One region of the Candidatus Curculioniphilus buchneri endosymbiont of Curculio glandium genome, then DNA from elsewhere that is predicted to be linked to it. Evidence: predicted binding sites of a transcription regulator. Region 1 holds the regulator's gene; the other holds the start of a gene.
The links. Region 1 encodes CRP, which controls carbon source genes, mostly activating them, when cyclic AMP is high. Its sites were predicted from a motif close to ATGTGANNNNNNTCACAT; they were not measured.
Positions count from the first base shown of each region.

Region 2: a site for CRP is predicted at 7,203-7,220, ahead of pth (aminoacyl-tRNA hydrolase). Genes of this name have one in related genera too.

Region 1 is NZ_OZ193413.1:591,524-602,563, forward strand. It holds gene fabB (beta-ketoacyl-ACP synthase I) at 1-415, opposite strand, end outside; gene aroC (chorismate synthase) at 1,385-2,470, opposite strand; gene prmB (50S ribosomal protein L3 N(5)-glutamine methyltransferase) at 2,545-3,480, opposite strand; tRNA gene ACICP0_RS01805 (tRNA-Met) at 5,038-5,114, shown strand; gene crp (cAMP-activated global transcriptional regulator CRP) at 5,518-6,150, opposite strand; gene glnS (glutamine--tRNA ligase) at 10,629-11,040, shown strand, end outside.
Region 2 is NZ_OZ193413.1:427,328-438,367, forward strand. It holds gene topA (type I DNA topoisomerase) at 1-382, opposite strand, end outside; gene prmC (peptide chain release factor N(5)-glutamine methyltransferase) at 1,148-2,002, opposite strand; gene prfA (peptide chain release factor 1) at 2,003-3,085, opposite strand; gene ispE (4-(cytidine 5'-diphospho)-2-C-methyl-D-erythritol kinase) at 4,828-5,697, shown strand; gene ACICP0_RS01270 (ribose-phosphate pyrophosphokinase) at 5,802-6,749, shown strand; gene pth (aminoacyl-tRNA hydrolase) at 7,327-7,911, shown strand; gene ychF (redox-regulated ATPase YchF) at 8,023-9,117, shown strand.

The DNA of each region.
Region 1 (11,040 bases):
CAGAAGCCATTGCTTTTGTTACCATATAAGGGCCTACACCACGTAGACCACGTGTGCGCATACCATTGGATCCAGCAACTTGATTATGTGGTGAACCACCTCCAGATCCTACAATAAGACCTGTTCGATTATTAGAGATCATTTCAGAAGTCAGCTTTGAGTCAATGATAGCCTGTTCCATAGATAGATAAGCATAGATGGAGGCATCGCTCATAAAACGTGCTATTTTTCGATGAATAATCTTGGTAGTATCAAGCTTAATATTACCCCATATATGACTACGCATACCTGAATTTTTTAATTCTTGAGAAAAAGTAATTCCAGAACGGCCATTTTGTAAAGAATTTAACACTTCTTGTTGGTTATTACCTATACTTGATACGATTCCCAAACCGGTAATCACAGCACGTTTCATGTAATACCTCTTTGAATAAATATGCAAAATTAGTTAAATTTGCAGTTTCTATCTGAACAGGTTTGATTGCTAGATCAGTTCAATATCTAGATTAAAAAGTATATTTAGTTGATATTTAAATATTTTTGCTATCTATGCGCAATATAATTATATATTGTAATACTACAAACATTTTGTATTATGTTTCGATAGCCAAGATACATTGCATACAAAATTATAAATTTTATATCTTACATGCAATAAATTGCATGAGAAGTTGTTTCGTTTTGGAAAAAGTCTTTAACAATCATGTTTTATAATTTCAAAACACTAGTATCATTTATTATATGACGATAATTTAATTTATAGTCATACTAAACATCATTAATTAATAATTTTATTGATGCTTTAAATTATTACGTGAAAATATATCTAATATTTATTAGTATTGTTTGTTTTTTTAATTTACTTTTTATGTAATAAAAATTTTATTTTCTTATCCTCAATATTGAAGATAATTAAATTTATTTAAGGATAGTTTTTTATAACATTACTCTTAAGTAATCTCAGTCTCTAGTAAGAGAGATTGATGTGACATTATAATTTATGAGTTATCATGTCTCCTATAAAATAGGATATTTTTTAAATAAGGCCATGATATGGCATATTTTATTAAATTGTGCAGAAACAATCATTTGATCGCATTTATAAATTAGAATGATCTAATAAATATTAGAAAAGTAATCGATCATTCCGTATAGATCATACTACGTCTAGTAGTGCAATATAACTTTATTTAATGTTTAAAATTACAAACAAGATATAAGTAATAATAATGTGATTAATTTATTAAATGATCTAACAATCTATTAATTACTAATAAAGATGATAAAACCACGTTATAACAACATTTAAAATTAAGTAATCCCAATTGTTATATTGGTAACAATTTTAGTCAAAAATACAAGTTTAAAATTTTAATCTTATGTTCTAGTTTATTGATATAGGTGGAACAACATCTGCACACTGTGCACGATTCCTTAAAAAATGATCCATTATAACTATAGCCATCATTGCCTCTGCTATTGGAACAGCACGTATACCAACGCACGGGTCATGACGGCCTCGTGTAATCAAATCTACCGCTTCACCATTACGATTTATAGTTCGACCAGGAACTGTAATGCTTGATGTGGGCTTTAGGGCAAGGTGAACTATTATTGGTTGACCGCTACTAATACCTCCAAGTATACCACCAGAGTGATTGCTTTGAAAACCGGTCGGTGTGAGTTCATCGCGATTTTCGCTACCGTATTTACTGATCACTGAAAAACCATCGCCTATTTCTACTCCTTTTACTGCATTAATGCTCATCAATGCATGAGCTAAATCAGCATCCAATCGATCAAATACTGGCTCACCTAAACCAGCTGGAAATTTATTTGCTATTACTGTTATTTTAGCACCGATAGAATCACCTGATTTTTTTAAATTACGCATCAATGTATCCAAAGCTGCAAGTTGTGATCTATCAGGACAGAAAAATGGATTTTTTTCTACTTGTTCCCAATCTTTTAGTTTACACTGAATATCACCAATTTGTGCCAAAAAACCGCGTATCCGTCCCCCAAATTGTTGCGATAAATATTTTTTTGCAATAGCACCAGCTGCTACACGCATGGCAGTTTCTCTTGCTGATGAACGTCCACCACCACGGTAATCACGCCGTCCATATTTCTGTTCATAACTATAATCAGCATGACCTGGACGATAGAGATCTTTAATCGTGCTGTAATCTTGAGAACGTTGATCAGTATTTTCAATTAACAATCCTATACTTGTTCCTGTAGTAATTCCTTCAAACACTCCAGATAAAATTTTTATGCGATCTAACTCACGTCGTTGTGTAGTATAACGTGATGTACCAGGACGTCGGCGATTCAGATCAAACTGTAAATCTTCTTCACAAAGATGTAGTCCCGGTGGCACGCCGTCTACGATTCCACCTATAGCTACACCATGAGATTCACCAAAGGTAGTAACTCGAAAAAATTGCCCAATACTATTTCCTGCCATTGGGATTCCTTATTAAATTCCTAAATGATAAATATATTCCAGTCGTTTCAGGCTGGTCTAGATACATACATATTTTAATTACAATAGAGCTTAAATAAATCGTTATGTTTTAGTAACTGTTTTTGCGTAAGCATAAACACTCCATGTCCACCATGAGACAATTCCAACCAACGAAAGGGTACTTTGGGATAGCAATTGATTAGATGTACCATGCTATTTCCTACCTCACAGATTAGAATACCATCTTCAGCTAAATAGTCAGACGCACAAGCTAAAATTCGTCGTACTGACTTAAGACCATTATATCCAGCATCTAGACTCAAAACTGGTTCAGTGTGAAATTCCTTTGGTCGATTATCCATATCTTCTTGATCTACATAGGGTGGATTAGTTACTATGATGTCATAAGTTAGAGGAGATAAATCATTAAATAAATCAGAACATATCGGAAATACCCTATGTTCTAAATTATGTTTTTTAATATTGTGCTCTGCTATAACTAACGCGTTAGATGAAATGTCAATTGCATCTACTTCCGCATCTGGATACAGATAGGCACAAGCAATTGCAATACATCCACTGCCAGTACACATATCAAGAATATGTTTCGGAGGATAAGACAGAAGTTCCCTAAAATGATCAGTAATTAGTTCACCTATTGGTGAACGAGGAATATAAACTCGCTCATCAACAAAAAATTCTAGACCACAGAACCAGGCTTTATTAGTTAAATATGATACAGGAACCCTGTCGTTTATTCTTCGTATTACCAATTCAACTATCCGTGTGCGTTCATTTACAGTCAGACGACTGTTATACATTTCTTGTGGAAAATCTAACGGCAGAAATAATGTAGGTAATATTAATTTTAATGTTTCATCCCAAGGATGGTCGGCACCATGACCGTAATGAATTTGAGATGCATTAAACTGGCTAACTGTCCAGCGGATCATATCTTGTATAGTATACATTTCTACTATAGCTTGATCAGAATCAGTTTTTTTTAACATGTTTTAATTTTCCTTACAACTTTTTAATTAAGTATTATTTTCCATTATTTGCATAAATAATGTATCTCTTAATACAAAGATTAGACATCAGGAAAAATATGCTAATTGCTGTTAATTATAGAACTACATGTTAGATCAAACTTATCTAATATAATAATATCTTGAAATGAAATAATTAGATAAAATTTAAATAGCAAAGAACAAATAAGTAATTCAGGAAAATAGTCTGACCAGATAAAAGTAAAAAGTAGTATACCTATTGAATGAACATATTATGATGTCCTTATGATGTTGATTAATGTACTAATAAATAACTTAAATTTCTTAAATTCATCATTGTGCTCAAGTCTTGATTTTTAACAGATAAGTATCGTATATAATATATAATCAGGCGTATTGTTTTGGAATAGACATTCCCGACCTATTGATTAATTAATCAAATTATTTTTAATAAATCAAAGTCGAAATATAAACATAAATAAAAAAATAAAATCAAGCCATTGGGCACAAAAACAGCCAGTTGAACACTATAACATAAACACATAGCTTCCATATACAAACATTTTAAATGTAAAAGCCATTTTTTTATAGTGAAAAGGCTTATATATTGTAATTTTTTACTGCTCATTGAAAATACATTAATAATAAGTATTATTTATTTAGTTGCATAAATGGAACAAAATTGTTAGCATACATAAACAGTGGGTTACTATATGTCATGAATGACAGCTAAGATCAATCATATTGAAAATAAAAATATTGGTAGGTAGTGTAAAGTTATCAAATTATCAGAAAGTAATCATAACCATTGTAAATAGGACTGGTGATAGCGCCTTATGGATATTGACATTCGGTTCTATTAAAAATTAGAGCAGAAAATTGCATTTCGTACTTTGATTCTAATCAATGCTATATTTTAAAAAATTTTTTAGAAGAAAGACAATACATATTGTATATTTTATATGTATAATTAATTGTATTAGAAAATAGTAGATTCGTTATTAGATGATTAATTGTCAATTTTGATTTTAAAATCACTATAAAAAAATTAGTTGAAATAATATTATATTTATATTACTATTATATCAGTAATATTCTATTTTGCATTGTGCTGTGGAATCTATAAATATTTAGTGATATATTTTAGTGTTATGGAATACAAGTATAAAATATTTATGTGTTATTGTATTATGTAGATTGTATTATGTAGATAGCATGCTTAGTTTAGTTAAGATGATGTTCAAGAGATAAGTAAAGCAATTAGTGTTCTTAATAAACATGTTACATTCATATTACCCTGCTGTACTGGCTGTACTGGTATAAACATAGTTTTATTACTACAACATTTATTGTTTATAGTCATTTAGAAAAAAGTTAACATTGCAATAGCTAAATAAGCTAAAATACGAGACCATTTAGTTACTAATTTTTTAGTGATTTTCTATAATATGAACGTATTACAACATGCGACATAATACATGTTACAAGATTACAAGATAAGTAAAATTTAAAGAAGTTGCATCGAAATTACTAAGGTGTATATTGCGCATCAATAGACGCGGGGTGGAGCAGTCTGGTAGCTCGTCGGGCTCATAACCCGAAGGTCGTCGGTTCGAATCCGATCCCCGCAACCACATATTATGTTCACATTGCTAATTATAAGTGATGTGTCGTTCTTTTCTTAATTTTAGTGTTATTTAAATAATGCAAAATTTAACTTTTTGAATTATATTAAAATTTGTAGTTCATATTACGTCTTACGTCATTACGACGTGATAATGCTTTTCGATTCATTTTGATTCATTGCATTATACAACAAGCTAAACAAGCAACAGCATCGTTTGAAATATAATATATTTTGAACATTAAACATTAAATAAGCAGCTAACTTTCTTCAAAACAAAAAAGTAAATCGCGGTTTTTTAAATCGTTAAAAAATCATATGTATGAAAGTAAATTTATTTCATATAAATACTATTAACTTTAGTTAGAATGTTAGCCTATCGATGTATCGATACATGATAAATTAAAAGGAAGTTAACGAGTACCATAAACCACTATGGTTTTACCATGGGCAGAAATGAGATCTTGACTTTCAAGTATTTTTAAAATTCGACCAACTGTTTCTCGAGAACATCCGACGATCTGTCCGATTTCCTGTCGAGTAATTTTGATTTGCATCCCATCTGGATGGGTTATAGCATCTGGCTGTTTGGCTAAGTTTAATAATGTTTGAGCGATTCGTCCTGTTACATCTAAAAAAGCTAAATTACCTACTTTTTCTGAAGTAATTTGTAGTCTACTAGCCAGTTGCGCCGATAGACGAAGTAAGATATCCGGATTAATTTGAATTAGTTGCCGAAATTTTGTATAAGAAATTTCAGCTACTTCGCAGATTGTCTTAGTACGTACCCAGGCGCTTCGTACCTGATCCTCTTCAAATAATCCTACTTCACCAATGAAATCACCTTGGTTAAGGTATGAAAGAATCATTTCTTTTCCTTCGTCATCCTTAATGAATACCACAACGGACCCTTTAACGATATAGTAAAGAATTCCTGCTTTTTCACCTTGATGAATCAGAGTACTTTTTGATAAATATCTATGAATATGGCAATGAGACAAAAACCATTCAAGAGTTGAATCTATTTGAGGTTTACTGAGAATCATTCGTCACTATCCTCTAATTGTCATTGTTATCCTTTCTTATTGGACGGCATATTTCCTATTAATAAGATGCACTATGACTGTAGTATCCATCTAAAAATAAAAAGAAATCCTATTGTGTCATAACGTTGATAACTTATTAATTGTGTACTTTTTATTCTGATGTCTATGGAAATCACATTATCCTATTGTTAGTATAACCTTAAAAAACTATCTTCTATTGTGTTGTTTGAGTCTGAGTCTTTCACTAAATATAATAAATATGATTTAAAACGATTTAAAAAATTTTTTAAAAATTAATTTTTTTAAAATATCAAATGAATGAAATAATTATAAAAATGTTTTTCAACATTACTCTTAACTCTTAATATATGGTCACAGTATTGCAACGTTCATCATGAGATAAAATAGATATTATGTTTGTAGAGTCTTATTAGACAGAGTATCAATAATCTGAACCAGACTCCATTATTGGATAATAATGATATAATATTAATTGATCAAATATCATTGATATCTGATTACTAAAAGATAACTTTAATGTTATTTACTGATATTCAAAGTATCATGTGCATTAATAGTGATATTTAAATCAGTCCATCAGGTTGATTTTTGCAAGAAACATTTTTATGTCACTGATCAATAGTCTAGTCAATTTTGTTAATATTATTTAAATTTTAAATATGTATCGGTAATAAAGTTATTTGCACTTTTAAATAGTAATAAGTCAATAAATATAATCTTATTTAAATCTTGTGATATTTTGTTAAACAACATGTTGTCCTATAGCAATTAGTTATACCATAAATGATTACTCTTAAATTGAGCAGTGGATATTAGATATTGTTTTGATCAATATTAATTTGATATTAATTTCGATTTGTTCACCATCAAAGTTTAAAAATATTAAAAAGGTAATTCCCCATTTTACACTTAAGTGTATAATTTATATCGAAATGATCTAAGATCATGTATCTTATGTCATATTATTATGAATATATTTTAACAAAGTATACGTATAAATAATGACAAGGAATGTAAAACCGATAACGATATTATCAATAATATTTTACTGATGATATGTCATCAAAAAAAATGTTCTATTAATAATTATACTGTTCTGTAAGTGAAATGTTCACTTTGAAAGTACAATATTAGTCGATAACTTCATATTTATAATGAAGTGATGTAATAAAATAATGTTGTTGCTTTAAACCAATGTACATTTAAAATGATAAATTTTCAGCTGTAACTCTTTTATTCAACTATAGTATTTACCATAAATATATCATTTATATATAATTTTACTGATTTTACAATAATATTAATATGATAACAATTTAGTTTTAATGTATTCTAAACACAGTTCTAACCTCCATTAAAGTATGAAACTTAAAGCTAATACGTTAAAATTGACATATCTTATAGAATCTTCATGTTTTTTAAAAAAACATTAATCGTAGTTCATTCTTTTATGTTGTCATTACTATTTGAGTAGTATGATAGATACATTTTCATATACGTATTACAATAACATTGTACTAATTGTTAGATTATAGAAAAAATAATTAATAAATATATTAAATTACTAGTTGATAAAGCTATTTTAACAACACTTTATTATGTATTTACACAAGAAACAAGTCTTCGGACACTATCCGATAAAAATCAACAGATTAATGCTGCTAAAATGATCACAAGAACTATAAAAATAGTAAACTAATAAATTTAATTTTTAATTCACCAAGAATCATTTAGCCTAAAAGATATCTTAAAATATATAGATATGTTACGATAATAGATAATATATATCTGGTATGCATATGACACTTAATCTTAACATCTAAGGTACTATATTCTTGCTCATATCATAGTGTTTATTGATATCGATTAGTTTTCTTTTTTATTTCTATTCATTACATGTTAAATAAAAAATTTTTGGATAATTTTAGTGATTTTAAAAAGTATGAATTCACTGAATTCGTTATTTAAACATAAAAAATAAATCTTATCTGATAAAATAAAGAATTTTATTCTTTTTCAAATTAAGTCTACTGATTTTATTTAATTATTTTGGTAGAGTATATTATTCATTTTATTAAATTTATGTTATTGAAACTACTGAGTCATATATATAATATATCTTAACGTATTATAGAATATTAATTCTAACATGAAATACTGTTTTATCCAAGTATATTAATATTATATAAAATATATAATTTTGTTGAATTTCTGATTGCTATCATGGTAAGTAACGCATTCTAATACAAAATAATAGTGACTTGTATTCTTGATAAAAATTCAAAATCAATTCAGTATTCATCTGTTCATGATGTGTGTTTTCTAATATAAGCAGACTAATGCTACTAATTTGCTCATATTAGTTAATATATCTACAACTAGACAAAATATTGTTTTAATGATTTTTAACTAAAAACGAATATTAGTCACTTGATTTTATATTCAGAAGTATAGTAGTAATTTGATAATTTAAATGAAAAATGAAATGAATGTCAGAAATTAGCTAAAACTTACTTGAACCTATTTTTAAGTATATTGGCACATGTCAATATAATACATATTATAATCTCAATAAGATTAATAATTTTTTTCACATCGAATATCTTATAATCAATCTTACTCTATAAAATACCTTGTGTAAAGTTATATGCATTGTATGCCTCAAAGAGGATAGGTATCTTAAAAATAATTATGACTCGGCATTGGTTCCGCATTTGAATAATGTATGTAGATGTCTATTGTATCATTAAATTCATGAGTCTATTATTATAGTGATAGTGATTAGACACTATCAAAAAAAAGAACAGCTTAATCCTGATGTTTGATGAGGTACAATGAAAATTGTATGATATTATTGAACGTATTTAATTACGTCACATATGCGTTATATGTCCACTTACTTTCATAGTATTAATTGCTACTGAAATTTAAATGAATTAAATTAGACGTTGAAGTCAGTAGGATTGAACGACATAAATCTTACAATTTTATAAGTTAAGTTTAGCAGTAAAACTAAATTCTATAATGATTAATATAGGATTAATAAATTTTAATCTATTGAAAATAGAGAATCGATAATTTATCTATGATTATTATAAGTATATTCATAAGCAGCATTTAGCACTATTACCAAGAACTGACTAAAATAGAGATAATACTTGCTTATTATTTTAATATTAATAATATATATTATTTTTAATGGCAAGATGGTGTATTAAGTATACATTACTAATGCATACTCGATTAATTTTATACTTTATTAGGGGAGTAGTAATCAATTTTATCTTTGTCTAATTTAGTTGTATCTATTTATTGTATGCCTATCAATAATAGTTGTTTTAACTAAAGTAGTTGAGCAATATTACTACTATAGTGGCAATTTTAGTAAAAATGTGTATAAACATAATATATATATTAATAATTATATATATTTATTAAAGGTGGTGTTATTTCCATTCGTTATTTGTGATTTAAAAAGATAAAATTAATATTTTCAAAAACAGGTATTTAGCTTAATTTCATTCTCAGTTTTATTATTATAAAGTATCACTATGATAAATGCTAATATAATCTAAAATTATAAAAAAATAACATTAATATAAAATTTTTAATTAAACTCACAAAAATATAATGCATTTTAAATCTCCATTGAATACATGTAAGTATCATCTCATTGTTTAAGAAATCTTCTGCTTGCATACTAAATATATACTTTAGGATAAACTCTAATAAAATTCTAATAAAATAAAGAATGATATTCGATTAAAATTCTTTATCAAAAAAGAATCAGTTTTCGATAAAAACAGATATTATCTACTGTGAGTAGATAAAGTTATTTTTATAAAGCACAAACCTTGTTCGTGCCTTCAATTTATATCACATTTTTCAAAAAATTATTCTAATATAAATTAGATTTAACTTTACTATATTTGAGAGCTATAATTAATTGTCTTAATTAGGAAAGTAATAATATTATATATCTAACACATCGAAGTGATCAAATTGAATCAGTAAACTCGATTTTAGTTAGGAGTACACATCAAAATTAAATATGGACTTTAATATAATTGCTCTGTTTCGACAAGAAACTAACGAACATTCCATAAATATGAAAGGATTACAATCCTGTATGATATTATTATTATTTTACTTATATTTTAGAATGTAAGTATATAGTTATTTTCATAAAGATAACTGTCATAGACACACTGTTCATTCTTTTATTTTAATCATAGGTAATATCATACAGTATATGTTTAAAATTGTTTACTTTAGTTAGTTAATTTCTTGAAAATACAATGGTATATCTATTTACTATTAGTAAGTTAATAATAAGCGTACCATTTTGATATAATTTAAATTATTTCATTAAATAAAGAAATTATATATGAGTCAAATTAAAATATATGCGTAATTTATATTATTTCTATCCTAATAATAATTAGGAAGCATTCATAATGAATAACATTGGAACTTCGCCAACTAACTTTATTTACCAAATTATTAAAAATGATCTTACCTCAGGTAAGTATGTTTCAATACGTACTAGATTTCCTCCAGAGCCGAATGGCTACTTACATATTGGGCATGCAAAGTCTATTTGCCTTAATTTTGGTATCGCTCAAATGTATCATGGAAAATGTAATTTGCGTATTGACGATACTAATCCTCTCAAAGAAAATATAAAATATGTTGATTCAATTAAACATGACGTGCAGTGGCTTGGTTTTCACTGGAGCGGTGTTGTTCACTATTCCTCTGATTATTTCAATCAATTATATGATTATGCAATTGAACTGATCAATAAGGGCTTAGCTTATGTAGATCAATTATCTCCAGATGAAATCCGAAGATATCGTGGCACGTTGA
Region 2 (11,040 bases), 160 kb from region 1:
TATCACCACCAATAACCTCTCGTAAATGCCAAGCCATAGCTTCTCCTTCACGATCGAGATCAGTAGCAAGATAAATATGATCAGCTTTTTCAGCAAGTTCTTTTAACTCGCGTACTATTTTTTCTTTATTAGGAATAATTTCATATTGTGCTTTCCAACCGTGAAAGGGATCAAGACCTATACGAGAAATTAGTATATTTTTTGGATTTGTTTTAACTTTTTTTATCTTACTGGTCTTAATATACTCTTGATTAATTGATTTATTAATTGGTAAATCCCTAATATGACCAATACTAGATTTAACTAAATATTTATTTCCTAAATATTTATTAATTGTTTTGGCTTTAGCTGGCGATTCGACAATAACGAGAGCTTTACCCATTGATCTATACCTGAGCGGTGTCTTTTTGAATTAAGAATTATTGCGCAATAATCTTGTAATGTCTATTAATGTACTTTGTGACAGAATTTAATTAGAATATGCTTATAAAAACACATAGTAGATTATTTTTCCAATAAAATTGACATTTTAGATGATAAAAAACTATTAATTAAATTAATAAGTAATATTTAATCTACAACTTTATTATTAATTTTCTATATTAAATCAAATAATGTTAATTATTTGTTTAACGATAAATTAAATTGGATTGATTAGTACAAAAATTAATCATGCGGAGACAATTTTTTTTAAAATATTAAGTATTGTCATATATAAAAATATAGACAATAAATAACTGTGACGATATATAGAATATATATTCTCAATTAAAAAAATTTTTCTACTAATTTTTAGAAATGATTATTTTAAAATAAGGAAATCATTTTCAAAATAGTTACTAGAATATTTTCTTTTAATTAAACATTAAAATTTTTACATCATTTAAAATAAAATGTTCCAAAACTTTAAAACATATAATATTATGCAAGAAATAATACATATATGAAAATATTCTTCAATGAATGAAGGGATGCTTGTCTATATTTGAAAGCTATTAATTCAAGCAGTTTATGTTCTTCGACTGCAAATTATTACTTTTTGATAGAGATAATAAATATAAGCTGCACAGATATCCTATAAATTACCATACTCTTTGTATGCTCGAAAAAAAGTGTTTTCTTTTCTATCTATTTTTTCCTTTTTCTTTTAATTGCCAAAATTAGGAAACCATTGTCCTTGACTTACACGTTCATTGTGATTATAATCACACACGGTAGTAATACAAATAAAACCAGCTTCAGAGAGTAAATCTCGTACTATTTTTCCTTGTTTCCAACCATGTTCAAGTACTAACCAACCACCAGGTTGTAAATGTTCTCCTGCTTGATGACAAATCATCATCAGATCTGATAATCCATTTTTTCCTGAAACTAAAGCACTATGTGGTTCAAAGCGTACGTCACCTTGAAATAGATGGATATCGTTAGATTTAATATAGGGCGGATTACTTACAATGAGATTGTAGCAATTGCCTTGCAGTAATTGAAACCAATCACTCTTAAAAAACTGAATATTTTTCAATCCCAACTGTATTGCATTTTCCTTAGCAAGAACTAGTGCACCGCATTGGCAATCAATTCCAGTTATCCGCCATGTTGGTCTTTCTGAAGCTAATGCTAATGCAATGGCACCAGTTCCAGTACCCAAATCTAATATATCGACCGGAGTAACCACCGGTAAGAGATCGAGTACCCGTTGGACTACACACTCGGTTTCTGGACGAGGAATTAGTGTATCGGTAGATACCTTCAGTCGCATGGACCAAAATTCACATTCACCAATTAAATAGGCAATCGGTTCGCCTAATTCACGTCGCTGCAACAACGCTTCTAATTGAGTATATTGTGCAACTGTTAATACCGTTTCTCCAAAAGCTAACAATCGGGTTCGAGGTTCACCAGTTACTTGACCAAGCAAAATTTCAGCATCACGCTGTGCTCTTAAATTATCTGGTGCTTGCAATCTACCTGTTGCTTTGGTTAACCATTGTTTCCAAGTCATTTAAGTGGTACTAGATAGTATAGTCAGCTGATCAAATTGGTATTCCTGTATGATAGCTTGAATAAGCTCATCAAGTTTTCCTTGAATGATGTCTTCAAGCTGATACAGTGTCAATCCGATACGATGGTCTGTTACACGCCCTTGCGGAAAATGATAGGTGCGAATGCGATCGGGACGATCACCAGTACCTAATAAGTTTCGTCGGATGGAAGATTCTTTTGTTTGTCTTTTTTTTGTTTCAATATTACGTAACCGGGCTCCCAGTACAGCCATAGCTTTAGCCTTATTTTTATGTTGAGAACGATCATCTTGACATTCTACTACCAATCCACTAGGTAAATGAGTGATTCGAATGGCTGAATCAGTAGTATTTACATGTTGTCCACCAGCACCGGATGAACGGAATGTGTCAATACGTAAATCACTAATATTGATTCCTGGAAGTTCGTTTTCTGGAATTGTAGGAATGACTGCTACAGTACAAGTAGAAGTATGAATTCGACCTTGAGATTCTGTTTCCGGTATACGCTGTACACGATGTCCTCCTGATTCGAACTTCAATTGACTATAAGCACCTTCATGGGATATCTTGGCAATAATTTCTTTATATCCACCATGTTCACCGTCACTTGTACTGATAATCTTGGCTTTCCAATGACGAGTTTCAGCAAATCGGCTGTACATACGAAATAGATCACCTGCGAATAAAGCAGCTTCATTACCACCAGTTCCAGCACGTATTTCTATAAAGCATCCATGCCCATCGTCAGGATCTTTTGGTAGTAATAAGGTTTGTAATTCCTTTTCAAGCTCTATTTGTTTAGCTTGGAATACTTTTAATTCTTCCAGTGCAATTTCTCTCATTTCCAAATCTTCTAACAACTGCATAGTAGTGTCAATATTTTTTTGAATCTGGCGCCAACTTTCAAAACGACGTATAATGTTGTTTAGTTGCGTATACTCTTTTGGCAAAGTGTAAAAACGCTCTTGATTTGAAGTGAGTTTAGAGTTGTTAAGTAAGATTTCAACTTCAGCTTGGCGTTCTTGCAATGCTTCTAATTTAGCGAGTATGTAAGATTTCATATTTAATAGTTTATCCTAATGTATTATTAGTATGTTGAAACTCATACGACTACGACGAGAAAGAATCAGTCATGCACCTTCATTTTAAAATAATCTATTTAGTATTGTAAATTAGAACATTAATAAGTTAATTAATTTTTGAATACATTTTTTAATATTTTTTATTTTAAAATTTGTGTGTGTAATATATCCTTGCTGTTAACAAATTCAAATTTATTTATAGGCCACAACACTAGTTTGCAATCTTTAATAAAATCGTATTTTTATTATTTATTATTTTTATAAAAAATTTAAATATAATATTTTATGTAAAAAAATAAAATAAGTTAAAGATATAATGTTCTTATTATTTTACAATAGATTATTATTGAATAATATTCTATAAATAATCTATTTTGTTTAAATAGGTATGCATAATATATATCAGTTTATTATTATTCACAATACTATGAAGATTATAATTATATAATATTCTTCATAAACAACTTAGTTTAATAATTCGATCTCCAGTGTCATTGGTATAAATATCGGTAATATATTAGAAATTAATGTACTATTAATCTTTGTTAATCTAATGACGCAATGGTTACTTTGTTAAGTAATTGCTATATTCATTCTTAAATATGTTAATAATTTAACTAACCGTTTTAATTTTTAATTCAGATGAAGGGAGTCAATAAATTTTATTATTTATTTAAATCGTATGCATCAATAGTACTATTATTTTAACTGAATGCTTAAAGTATACTACTAATTTTAGCGTACAAGTCATATTGACACTGACATATCAGTGTTATTACATTATTTAGATGTACTGTTCAATATAGTTTGAGATAAATGAAAACTATCATTATTTTAGATAAACCATTCATGTTAACTCATTTTTTTAGAAAACTTTTAAACATCTTAACAAGATGAAATTGTCTATTTTCTTTAGACGAATGATACTATCTTATAAATTTATAGATACTTACATGTTTCACTATAATGAATATCATTCGAATTCATGGCATAATTTTTTTCATATACTTTACCTAAAGTAAAGGTATAATAAATATAATTATACTACTCTTGTAAAGAGTAGAGTATTTTATTCACATGTTATATAAACTATTAATATTAATAATATTTTTATTAAAAATGTTGTAAATTAAAAAAAGGAATGTATGTCTTGATGAAAGACATTTATATTATTGTTATCTTATTTTACTATTTTATTGTTAATTCATTGGAATATTAATTCCCTATATTATATTGTCTGACTATAAATATAATATTATTTGAATAATGCATGCATTGACAGTCAGTGTAATAATTTAAGTTTTATCAAGAAAATGGCGATTTTATTTAGCTGTTAACAAGAAAAAGATTAATATCTATTACAACTAAAATCAAAGTAATTTTGAATGCAATCAAGTTATTTTTGAAAATCTACTTGGCGACATTGAATAGAGTCTCAATCATAGTTGCATTTTACTAAATTAATTAATATTCAAGGAATATGGTATATTATTAATAATCATATTACAAAAATGATTTGATAATTAATTAGGATGATTATTTTCACAGTATAACTTCTAGCAATGAATATGAAAATTACCCGATGATTCGATGAATTCTTCATCAATGTTCTAACTTATTTACGTATACTAAACCATACCAATGAAGATTAATATTAGACTGTAACCAATTGATAAATACCATTAGAATGCAATTCTAATTGTGCCAACCAATGCAAAATTATGATCACACATTACTGGCCAGCACCGGCAAAACTTAATCTATTTTTATCAATTATTGGTCGTCGCCAAGATGGTTATCATTTGTTGCAAACATTGATTCAGTTTATAAACTATGGCGATACTCTAATTATAACTCCTACTCATAACGGTCAAATTCGCTTATTCACTAATCTTCATGGAATCAATCAAGAGCAGAATCTCATCATACGTGCTGCGAAACTTTTGCAACGTCATTGTTGGACAGAACATAATACTAATAAGCCTGGAGCTGATATATGGTTACAAAAAATATTACCTATAGGTGGAGGTTTAGGAGGAGCATCTTCTAATGCTGCCACCGTACTAATAGTCCTCAATATGGAATGGAATTGTGCACTAAACTTCACTGCTTTGGCTCAGCTCGGTCTAACAATTGGAACTGATATTCCGATATTTATATACGGAAACGCAGCCTTTGCGGAAGGTATCGGCGATAAATTGACCCCAGCTGAACCAGATGAAAAATGGTATTTAGTTGTTGTACCACCAATCAGCATTTCTACGTCAATGATTTTTACCCATCCTCTGTTAAGGAGGAATTCATCACCACGTTTATTCAATAAACTATATAACATTCCTTTTTACAATGACTGTGAACCAATCGTAAGAAAAATTTTTCCTATAGTTGAACAGCATCTTTCATGGTTGTTGGAATATGGCCCAGCACGATTAACAGGCACCGGCGCTTGTATATTTGCTGAATTTGACACCGAGGTTGCTGCACGTTATGTTTTATCAAAAGCTCCAACATGGATAAAAGGTTTTGTAGCTCAAGGTGTTAATGTGTCTCCATTACATCGCACATTATTAATTAGGGGATACTTAAGCTAATCTAAAATAGTTCAATGAATATTTCATAAGTATATTTCTCCAAAAGACATCTTTATTGCTGTCAAACTTTGATATTCTTAAACATAAGACTGAGGTATTTTCACGTGTCTAGTATGAAATTTTTTGCTGGTAATGCAACGTTAGAATTAGCAAAACGTATTGCTAATCATTTATATACGATTTTAGGTCAAGCGGCTGTTAGTCGTTTTAGTGATGGTGAGGTTAGTGTACAAATAAATGAAAATGTACGCGGTGGTGATATTTTTATCATTCAATCTACATGTGCACCAACAAATGATAACTTAATGGAACTCGTAGTCATGGTTGATGCTTTGCGTAGAGCATCTGCTGGTCGAATTACTGCGGTAATTCCCTATTTTGGCTACGCGCGTCAAGATCGCCGAGTCCGTTCTACTCGTGTACCGATTACTGCTAAAGTAGTAGCTGATTTCCTATCAAGTGTAGGGGTTGATCGTGTATTGACGGTGGATTTACACGCTGAACAGATCCAAGGTTTTTTCGATGTACCAGTAGATAATGTATTTGGTAGTCCAATCTTACTAGAAGATATGTTACAACAAAATTTAGAAAATCCAATTGTTGTTTCACCTGATATAGGTGGTGTCGTTCGTGCTCGTGCTGTTGCAAAACTACTCAATGATACCGACATGGCGATCATCGATAAGCGTCGTCCACGGGCAAATATGTTGCAAGTAATGCATATTATAGGCGATGTAGTAGATCGAGATACTATTCTAATAGATGATATGATAGATACCGGTGGAACGTTATGTCAAGCTGCTAAGGCATTGAAAGATGGCGGTGCTAAACGAGTATTTGCATATGCAACTCATCCAATTTTTTCGGGTAATGCCTATGAAAATATTAAAAATTCTGTAATAGATTCAGTAATTGTATGCGATACCATTCCGCTTAATTCAGCTATTCAGTCGCTTCCTAATGTACGTATTTTAACATTGTCGGGAATGCTAGCTGAAGCAATTCGTCGTATCAGTAATGAAGAATCAATCTCAGCAATGTTTGAGCATTAATAGCATGGACAATTTCATGATGCTATATTTTTGACGATATATAATCTTGCACTGTCATTGCTACATTGTATATATGGTATTTTTACGCAATTATTTTATTAAAAAATGTGAAGTATATTGTATTTCGTCGCCGTGCTGACGAGAAGTTAAATTGCTCTTTTAATCAGCAATAAGAACCGATAGAAAATAATTATTTTATTTTCTATCTTATCAATAAAACATGTTGATTTATATTAGTTCACTAATCTAATATTATTATTGATATAATGAGCAATAATGGATTACAAAATCGAGTATAACTTTAATTTTTGAAATATCATTACATAAAGTTAACATTAATATGTATCACGTATTACACATCATCCAGTGTTTTCTATTATAGAATTCACTATAAACTTACTCATTATATTAGTTAATATCTAATAAGTAGATTACTTATTTGTCACTTTTAGGTTTTGATATTTATCACCTACTTTATCATTTTATATCAAATGAATGATATATACATTATTATTCATTATATGTATTCAATACATGTCCTTTTCCAAGAAAGATAATCTACTGATTGATAAAAAATATGACAATAAAATTAATTGTAGGTTTAGCAAATCCTGGCGCTAAATATGTCGCTACACGGCATAATGTTGGTTCCTTATACGTTAATTTATTAGCAAAATATAATCAACAGGTATTAAAGGAAGAAAGTAAAGTTTTCGGCTATACTAGTCAAATAAAACTTAGCGGTAATAATGTCTTTCTTTTAATACCTAAAATTTTTATGAATTTAAGTGGAAAATCGGTGACAACTATGGCAAATGTTTATAACATTTCGCCAAAAGAAATTTTAGTAGTGCATGATGAATTAAATTTATTACTGGGTACAGCTCGATTTAAACAGGGTGGCAGTTCTAATGGACATAACGGGCTGAAAGATATTATTAAATGTTTAGGCAATAATTCTTGTTTTTATCGTCTAAGAATAGGTATTGGACATCCAGGCGATAAAAATAAAGTTATTGAATTTGTATTGGGTAAACCAACAGCTATAGAACAAAAGCTTATTAATTCTTCAATAGAAGAAGCTATACGCTGCACATATATTTTTTTTTCAAAAAATGCCTTACAAGCTATGAATGACTTACATACTTACAGAGCTAAATAAAATAAAATATTTTAAATGATAATAGTAAGTTATATCAAATAAATATTTAAATTTATTGTAAAAAAGTAATGCACTTCGATATTATGGTAGAAGCATATCTAAGGAGATATAATGGAGGGATTTAAATGTGGTATTATTGGGTTGCCTAATGTAGGTAAATCTACCTTTTTTAATGCCTTAACTAAAGCAAATGTAGCAACAAAAAACTTTCCATTCTGTACTATCACACCTAATATTGGTATCGTACCAGTACCAGATTCACGAATCGATCAATTAGTAAAAATTATTAAACCACAGAATATTGTTCCTGCCATCATAGAATTTGTAGATATAGCAGGTTTAGTTAAAGGTGCATCAAAAGGGGCAGGTTTAGGTAATCAATTTTTAATGAATATTCGCGACGTTGAGGTAATCTGCCACCTTGTACGCTGTTTTAAAAATGACAATATCATTCACATATCTGATCATATCGATCCAATAGAAGATATTAATATTATTAATACGGAATTACTACTAGCTGATTTAGAAATATGTGAACGTGCCAGATTAAGAGTAATAAAAAATGTCAAAGATAACGATAATAATACTCGTTTAGAGCTGTTAGTTCTTGAAAAATGTTTGAACCATTTAAGCAATGCGTTCGCACTACGGACTTTAAAATTAAACAGCATGGAAAAAAATTCCATTCGTTATCTCAATTTTCTGACAATAAAACCTGTTATATACATTGCAAATATTAATGAGAATAATCAGAATTACAACTCTTATCTAGATAAAATCCAAATTATTGCTGCTGCTGAAAACTCAGCAGTACTGGTTGTGTGTGCAAAAATAGAATCAGAACTTGCTGTACTAGATGAAAAAGAACGGTTTAAATTAATTGTAGAGTTAGGATTAAAAGAATTTGGAGTAAATCACATTATTTGGAAAAGTTATAATCTTTTAAATTTACGTACTTACTTTACAGTAGGAATAAAAGAAGTTCGTGCTTGGACTATATCTATAGGTACTACTGCATTAGAAGCAGCAGGGAAAATTCATACTGATTTTAGACAAGGTTTTATTCGATCCCAAACAGTTTCATTTTCTGATTTTATTATCTATAAAGGCACTAAAGGTGCTAAACAGGCAGGAAAAATGCGATTAGAAGGAAAAGATTATATAATTCAAGACGGAGATGTAATTAGATTTTTATTTAATATTTGATGTATAAATATATCCATCAACACTGTTTGACATAGATAGATTGTACTAAATATTTTATTATCATATTACAGAAAACAAAGTTGATTAATGAACCATGTTATAATTAAAAAATTAGTATTACGTTGGTTATCTCTATATAAGTTTATTAATATTCATTAATACTAAGTTTGTAAGATGAAAGCGCGATATTATATATATAAATCTTTTTAGATATTTATTACAACTGTGATGGCATAATGATCACGTTTTTCTTGTGCCACATCTGCTAGATGCTCATCTAAGCATACATTTCTATTAATCCGAAAATTATTTTCAATTTAATTAATAATTACTATGAAGTATATTATACAATGTTCTATATATAGAAATATATATACTAAAAAACTAATAGTATTAATAAAAAACTAGGATGATAAAAAAACAACCAGCTTGTCATTGACAAATGTATACTATAATGGTTGTACTAATTATGTCTTAACATTTATCTTAAATAAGATATTACAACATCATAAGATGTCAAAAGAGCTTAATAATATAGGAATTAATTTGATTTGAAAAATAATATTCAGTTATATTATGGTTTTTTATACAGGGTTCATAAAATAATTTTATCTATTAGAATATAGTGTGTTTATTTTTTAAATCTAAAACAGTACAAATATAAAGTTCTGATTTTTAAAATTATTTAAAGCTAAATCAATTAATAGAAATTAACAATTAAAATAAATATTTTATTTAAAAATACAAATAAATTTAATATATTTGATTAGCATATTAATGCTATGTATTTTAGTTGCTTGAATAATATGCAATAATATAAAAATTCATAATAATGTTATTTAGGTTACGCTTTTTTTGAAAAAATTTTTCCCATGCAATGTATTTAAAGATACATGCATGAATGTCATTACTATGTATATTTAGACATCACTGTTATCACGAAGGTATTTCTTAATTAAAATAATATTATTTAACTAGCACTGATTCAGTGTTAAATTCATTTTATATTTTTTGATATTGCTCTTGACACATTGTTATGCAGTGCTCTAATAAATATTATTGTATTAATTAATAAAAAAATGAACCATTTAAATAGACTGGCAATCAAAAAACGTATTTAATCTATTATTAATTTGATAAATTTTTTTTGGACAACATTAACTATGTTTTGTTTACACAAAATAATTTTCTTTTTATTTTGAAAATATTCTAATAGACATAGAGAATGTTTCTATCATAGCTTGATTATAAATAGTTATTTACTGTACTTAATATTCTTTTACTACATATATTAATTTACATTTATGTTCTATTGTAACATTCAATAGTCTACTGACATATCTTATGTCAATGTTGGTATCATGTAAATTAACTAGTGGTTTTAAACATTTGTAATATATACTATAAAATTCAATTTAATAAAAATTATTTTATTTTTCTATGGTTTTTTAATTATAACATTAATAGCAATGACTAAAAGTATTTAAAAAACTTTATTTTATTAAAATTCTTTATATTAAAGTCATCGATTTTTCATTTAGTATAATATGATTATTAGTATTGAAAATATCTTGAGCACTCAAATACTACATATCTAGTTTAAAACTCTAAGACTTAATTTCTGACAATATAGATTGTCAAAATGCTTTGATGTAAATACAGGAGTTAATGAAAATGTTATAATTTTTATTCGATGATAAGAAAATGCTATTTTTTATCTCCTTTTGTTACAATATGAAAGTACTAGTCATAAAAAGTTTATTTTTATTAAAGTATGAAACTGAAAAGAAAATAAAACACTATAATGTAAAAAATATTTGTCATATATTACTTATGAGTAATTTAGTATAATTTATACTGTTTAAATAAATAGTTTATTTTGTTTAAACTATGACAACCTATTTAAAAATAGAAGTTACTTAT